DNA from 2 places in the Lysinibacillus sp. UBA6686 genome. Region 1 is predicted to be linked to the other one. Evidence: riboswitches for the same ligand, from Rfam matches in the RefSeq annotation. Region 1 holds a riboswitch; the other holds the start of a gene.
What was found. A riboswitch is a leader RNA that binds a small molecule or an ion and turns the genes downstream of it on or off. The one in region 1 is predicted to bind thiamine pyrophosphate.

Region 1 (3,476 bases):
CTCCTCGCCCCTCAAACCAAAAATAACCATCTACATCTTTATATGCTCGATCACCAGTGATATACCAATCTCCTCTAAATTGTAAACTGGTACGCTCAGGGTCATGTAAATATTTTTTAAATAACGCAGGCGTTTCACGATGAACGGCAATATCACCTACTTCTCCAACTGCAACAGGATTTCCAAAATCATCTATAATTTCTACTTTATTTCCTGAAGTTGGTTTTCCCATTGAGCCAATTCTAGCCTCCATACCTACCATTGTTCCAACCAGTAATGTATTTTCAGTTTGCCCATAGCCATCTCTTACCTGTAAACCGAAAGTATCCACAAACACTTTTATTACATCGCTATTTAGAGGTTCTCCTGCTGAGACGGCTTCACGAACACTTTCTAAATTAAAATCTTGTAAATTTTCTAGTGCAGCCATAAATCGATATTCAGTTGGTGTACAGCACAGAATATTAATATTGAATTTCTCAAGAAGTGTAAGATATGTTGCTGCATTAAATTTGCCTTTGTACACAAATGCGGTTGCACCACTTCCTAATGTAGCGAGGAATGGACTCCAAATCCATTTTTGCCAACCTGGAGCTGCCGTAGCCCAAACAATGTCATCTTCCTGTACGCCTAACCAATTTGGAGCTGTTGTTCGTAAATGTGCAAATCCCCAGCTATGTGTATGTACTGCTGCCTTAGGATTGCCTGTTGTACCACTTGTATAAGCTAAAAATGCCTTGTCTGAACTTTTCGTTGGCGTTGAACTTATGTAGTCTGTTGGTTGTTCTTGCATTTTTTGAAGTAATGACTGCCAAGGTTCGTGAGCAGTGCCTATTACGAATTGCTGCAAGCCCTGTAAGTTTTTCACGTTATCAAATTGCTCAATATATGGCTCATATGCAACAATGCCTTTTGCATGAGCGTGGTTTATACGATATTCTATATCCTTCGCTCTTAGCATTTCTGAACTAGGAATAATTGTTATACCAGCTTTTAGAGCAGCAATATAGACAATATAGGCTTCTACTGATCTAGGCACCATCACGATAAGTACATCACCTTTTGTTAAACCTTGTTTTGTAAAAACATGTGCTGCCTGATTTGCCTTTGCCAGTAAATGTGCGTATGTAATAAACTGAACATCATCATTTTCATCATAAATAATGAGCGCATTCTTGTTTGCATCCTTTGCATATTTTTCAATTTCCTCTGTAATATTGTACCATTCAGGTGCAATTAAATCCTGTCTTTTCATGGCAAATGCCTCCCTTATGCTATGACTCATTATAAAACTCCATTTTTATCATTTTCAATGGTTCGCACTCTATTTTAGAAAAGTCATGACAACTATCATACTTTGCTATATGGCATCAGTCACGTTCATCAATCAATTTCGCCTAGGTGTAATTGTAGCTGTCGCTACAGAACTACATTTGCTAATGAAGATAAAAACTATCTATTGAACAGGAAAGAAAAGTATGGTACATTTTGGTCAACTAAAAGCAAGATTGCAGGGGGACTCATTAGGAGTTGAGAAGGTAAAACCTGACCCTTTGAACCTGTTAGTTAATACTGACGTAGGGAGCAATTCACATCTAATTCATTGATGAAAGGCTCTTTGCGTGTATTTTTTGCACAAAAAAGAGCCTTTTTTGCACGCTTACGTCCATCCAACAAAGGAGGACTTAAAATGGTTTTTCAAACTATCCGTAAAAAAAGCCCACTAATTCATTGCATTACAAATTATGTAGTGGCAAATTTTCAAGCAAACGGGCTTTTAGCAATCGGTGCCTCACCAGTTATGGCTGATGGCAATGATGAGGTCGAGGAAATGGTTGCAATTGCCTCAAGCTTATTGATAAATATTGGTACCCTTAATGACAAAACGAAAGAATCCATGATACTTGCAGGAAAAAAAGCCAATGCACTTGGCATACCTGTAGTGTTAGATCCAGTTGGCGCTGGAGCCACGACCTACCGAAAACAAACCGTAAAGCAACTGTTAGAAGAGATTGAATTTGCAGTAATTCGCTGCAATATTGGAGAGCTTGCCGCAATTGCCAACGTAAAATGGCAGCAAAAAGGTGTAGATAGTGGAACAGGTTCAATTTCTTTAGAGAATGAAGCAAAAAGAATTGCTCAGTTGTATCATTGTATAGTGATTGTCACAGGTGAAAAAGATTTCATAACTGATGGAAATCACCAACAATGGATTACAGGCGGAAATCCTCATATGACAGAGGTCACCGGTACTGGCTGCTTATTAAGTGCCATTTGTTGCGCTGCTTTTGTATCCGACAATCAGCCCTATAACCAATTAGTAGATGTACTAAGATGTTATAAAAAAATTGCTGAACAAGCTGGTTCTACTACACAATACATCGGTGATTTTCAAATTGCTGTATTGAATGAACTATATCGTCTTTCAAAGGACGGTGAACGATAATGCAGGTTGTTACGACAATTGCTGGATCTGATAGTGGCGGCGGTGCTGGTATACAGGCTGATTTAAAAACCTTTCAGGAATTAAAGGTGTTTGGAACTTCTGTCATTACAGCTTTGACCGCACAAAATACACTTGGTGTATCAGGGGTAATGCCCATTGAGGCAAGCTTTGTTGAGCAACAACTACAGTCACTATTGGAGGATTTCCCAATTAGTGCTATGAAAACAGGCATGCTATTTTCATCAGCCATTATACAAACTATTGCACAGATAATGGCTAATACCAAAGTTCCACTTATTGTAGATCCTGTGATGATTGCAAAGGGCGGAGAAAGCTTATTACAACAAGATGCCATTGATGCTATCATTAATCTTCTACTGCCAGTGGCAACCATTGTGACTCCGAATATTCCAGAGGCCGAAACGCTTACTGGCAAAGAAATTAACACTTTAGCTGATATAAAAGAAGTAGCCAAGCTCTTGCTACAAACTGGAGTACAATGTGTCATTATAAAAGGAGGTCATTTAGCAGATAAGAATTTTGCCATTGATTATATATTTTTTAAAGATGGACATTCTTTTTCTATGCAAACTCCTCGTATTGCATCAAAAAATACACATGGTACTGGCTGTACGTTTTCAGCAGCCATAACTGCTTTTTTGGGCAGTGGTCTTCCTATAAAAGAAGCAATTATCGAAGCAAAAAAATTTATTCAATTAGCAATAACGTATGATTTAGCTCTAGGTAATGGGCATGGGCCGACAAATCATTTTGCCTATCAAAACTATAAGGAGACTTGTGAGGTGATTATTCATGAATCGTAATGATTTACAGCTATATTTTATAATGGGCACAGGTAATGTTGTCCATCAGAAGCCAATACAAGTTCTTGAAAAAGCTTTACAGCATGAGATCACCATGTTTCAGCTTCGAGAAAAGGGACCTCGTGCATTAACAGGACAAGAATATGAAAATTTTGCTCGTCATTGTCAAAAGCTTTGTCAGCAGTATAATGTGCCGTTTATTATCA
Region 2 (3,476 bases), on a different contig from region 1:
CCCGTGTTAAAGCATTATAAATGCGCTTTGAGCGTTCGTTTTGAGTAAATAATTTTGCATTTTCTATCGCAATAGAGGATTGGTTTGCAAATGCTTGTAACATCGTTAAATCGCTATTTTCAAACTGTGTGTCTCCTGAAAAATTGACGATTGTTAATACCCCTATGCATGAGTTACTTTTATCAAGAAGTGGAGCACAAACAGCACTTTTGGGGTAAGTAAAATCACCAACTGCTTTTGTATAGTTTTCTTCATACTGTGGAAATAAATCCGCCATGCTTTCTGTAACATCGCTGCTAGAGTGGAATCTAAATGCTTGTTTTTGGGAAAATACCTTTCCAGTCATCCCTTCATTTGAGGCAAGGTGAATCTTTTTTAAATAAGCCAGGTCATAGCCAATGGCATGCTTGGCAACAAGACGATTAGTTTCTGTATTCAACATAAACAATACCCCTGCATCAGCACCTTCAATTACATGGAGCACCTCACTCATCAGTTTTTCTAATACTTGGTTAATATCGAGTGTTGAAGTTAGAACCTGTGCTGCATTAACCAAGCTCATTAATTGTTTTTCGCTATTTATTTTAAACAACCCCTCATCTGTAGTGCTAAACCCTATTTTAATATAAATCTGCTATACCAAGTATAAGAATGCAGTTATTTGAGGCATAAAAAAATCTGCCATAAAAAAGTAAGCGTTTCAAATCCTAAGGGATTGGAATGACGCTTACCAGTAAAAGAGAGCAGATTTTTAATTTAGATATTTACCTTAAAATGAGTTTAGGGGTATTATTTTTTATAGCTGTCTTTGGAAGAATAAGGGGCTCCTTTCTTCGCGGCAATTACTTTTTTTACAATGGGTATAATGATAGGTGCTAATTTTACGGCGGTTTTGACAACTTTAGATACTTTCATAAAATAACAGCTCCTTTTACTATTAGTTCTACCTTTTTATGTTAGAAATGAAACATTAACGAATAACACGAACAGCTTGCACGATATTCCAAATAACAATCCCTAATGAGACGAGTAAGTAAATGGCAAATGATGCAAACCAAACGATTATAAATGTATTACTACCTGATCCTGGGTCAAAAGTGTTAAAGGATATAGTTGAGAAGACAAAAACAGCAAAGAAGATGATACCAAATACAACTGGGATTAAATGCGAAATAAGTGCTCGAATAGAGTGTCTTTTTACATCACTATCTTTAGAAACAAAGTAAACAATTAACGGCACAATAAAGGGTGCGAAAAAGACGCTAAGATAACTAAAGGCAGATAAAATTTTTTGGTTCTCCATAGTTGTACCTCCTTTTTTAATATTTACGCATGAAAAACAGCAAAGTTTCAAAAAATATTGTGAAATTAGAGTTGTAATCATATCCGTATTTGCGTACAATGAGGTTGTTCAAATAAAAAAGATGTAACGACCACAAGGGGAGCTGATGATGTCAGCTGAGACTAGGCACGTAATGCCTTCACTCTTTGAACCTGTAAGTTAACACTTGCGTAGGGATGTGGATAGAAACCGACACTTGTACGATGTGAGGCTCTGTCCTGGCATTGTTTTTTTTTGCCAGATAGAGTCAAAAAGTAATTTGATTTCTATTCCTGCTCTTGTATCCTACATCGGAACAAAGGAGAGAATAAAATGGACAAAAAAAGACTTTTAATGCTTGTGGAGATTGCGATATTTGCAGCAATTGGTCTTGTGCTAGATCAGATTTCCTTTAAAGTATGGGCACAAGGTGGCTCTGTTAGTCTAGTGATGGTACCAATAATTTTAATAGCCTTCCGTTGGGGGCTTTTGCCTGGACTGACAACGGGCTTTCTTATTGGTGCTATGCAAACAATGTTTGGTCCTACAATTGTACATTGGCTTCAGGGCTTACTCGATTATGGCGTTGCCTTTACGGTAGTCGGCTTGGTAGCAATTGTTCGTCGACCAGTGCTTGAGGCTGCAAATAATCTAAACAAAACGAAAATGGCACTATATATTATTGTAGGAACTGTATTGGCAGGTTTTTTACGCTATGCAGCACATACTATTGCAGGCGCGGTATTTTTCTCAGAGTATGCTGGCGATCAAAATGCATGGATTTATTCAATTATTTATAATGGAACATATATGTTACCAGCAACAGTTTTAACTGCCATTGTCGGTGTTCTATTATTTACAGCAGCACCACAATTAATGCAACGAAAATCATAAATACTCTACCCTTCACAGTAGTGGAGGGTTTTTGGTATTTAGATTTGGCTATTATAAATTTTACTCGCTGTAGAAATATTGTTACATTTCAGCACTTTGCAATTTATGAGGGCATACAATATTTAAAGCGTTTAGCGTTTTATGTCAAACAAGTTATGTTATATTAAAGTGTAGATATTAGATGAAAGGGACGTTATAAATGATTGTAAAAACACAAGAAGAGATTGAAGCCTTTAAAAAAATCGGTCGTATTTGTGCCGAAATTCGTGAAGCAATGAAGGCTGCGACAAAACCTGGTGTAACAACACTTGAACTCGATGAAATTGCCGGTCGTATGTTTACTGAGGCAGGTGCGATTTCTGGACCTAAAGGAGAATATGACTTCCCAGGATATACATGTATCAGTGTCAACGAGGAAGTAGCTCACGGTATTCCCGGAAAACGCGTAATTCAAGAGGGAGACATTGTTAATATTGATGTTTCTGGTTCTTTAAATGGCTACTTTGCAGATACAGGAATTTCATTTGTCGTGGGTGTAGGCTATGAGGATAAAGAAAAACTATGTCGTGTGGCAAAAAGTGCCTTCGATCGCGCAATGACAAAAGTAAAAGCTGGGTCAAAATTAAATCAAATTGGAAAAGCAGTTGAGCGTGAAGCATATGCCAATGACTTAACGGTGATTATGAACCTAACAGGTCATGGCTTAGGTCGTTCCTTACATGATGAGCCAAATCATATTTTAAACTATTATGATGCATGGGATTCTACCATTATGAAAGAGGGCATGGTACTTGCGGTTGAGCCTTTTATCTCAGCAAAGGCAGAGCATATTGTTGAAGCTGGTGATGGCTGGACATTTGTTACACCAGATAAATCACTTGTTGCCCAAATTGAACATTCGATCATTGTGACAAAAGACAAACCAATTATTCTAACTTCATTAGATGAGGCATAATAAAAATCCTGCTACCCAATTATTTTTGGGGGGCAGGATTCTTTTTTATGAAAAGTATACCGACTAATAGTACACCACATAAAAATAATGCAGCTGTTGTTACAAGTAGCTCTTCTAAACCATTATGTAACGCGATTCCAATATAAGCCCAAATAAAAACAGATGGATACATAATATCGAAATGATGGAAGCGCATATGTAATGCGATGGCAACACCAATTGTCAATAAGATGACTGCCCATAGAGGATTGCTAAGACCAAAGCCGTTCCATCCATAAGCTGTTAATGTAAAGCTTGTATCTGTCA

Region 2: another riboswitch for thiamine pyrophosphate. It lies ahead of thiT (energy-coupled thiamine transporter ThiT); the one in region 1 lies ahead of thiM (hydroxyethylthiazole kinase).

What each region holds. Positions count from the first base shown of each region.
Region 1 covers NZ_DKJS01000037.1:87,075-90,550, forward strand. The annotation lists gene mbcS (acyl-CoA synthetase MbcS) at 1-1,255, opposite strand, end outside; TPP riboswitch at 1,503-1,601, shown strand; gene thiM (hydroxyethylthiazole kinase) at 1,691-2,446, shown strand; gene thiD (bifunctional hydroxymethylpyrimidine kinase/phosphomethylpyrimidine kinase) at 2,446-3,270, shown strand; gene thiE (thiamine phosphate synthase) at 3,260-3,476, shown strand, end outside.
Region 2 covers NZ_DKJS01000041.1:68,723-72,198, forward strand. The annotation lists gene B2R82_RS10510 (GAF domain-containing protein) at 1-562, opposite strand, end outside; gene B2R82_RS10515 (hypothetical protein) at 790-915, opposite strand; gene B2R82_RS10520 (DUF4870 domain-containing protein) at 971-1,303, opposite strand; TPP riboswitch at 1,429-1,536, shown strand; gene thiT (energy-coupled thiamine transporter ThiT) at 1,655-2,215, shown strand; gene map (type I methionyl aminopeptidase) at 2,415-3,170, shown strand; gene B2R82_RS10535 (hypothetical protein) at 3,190-3,476, opposite strand, start outside.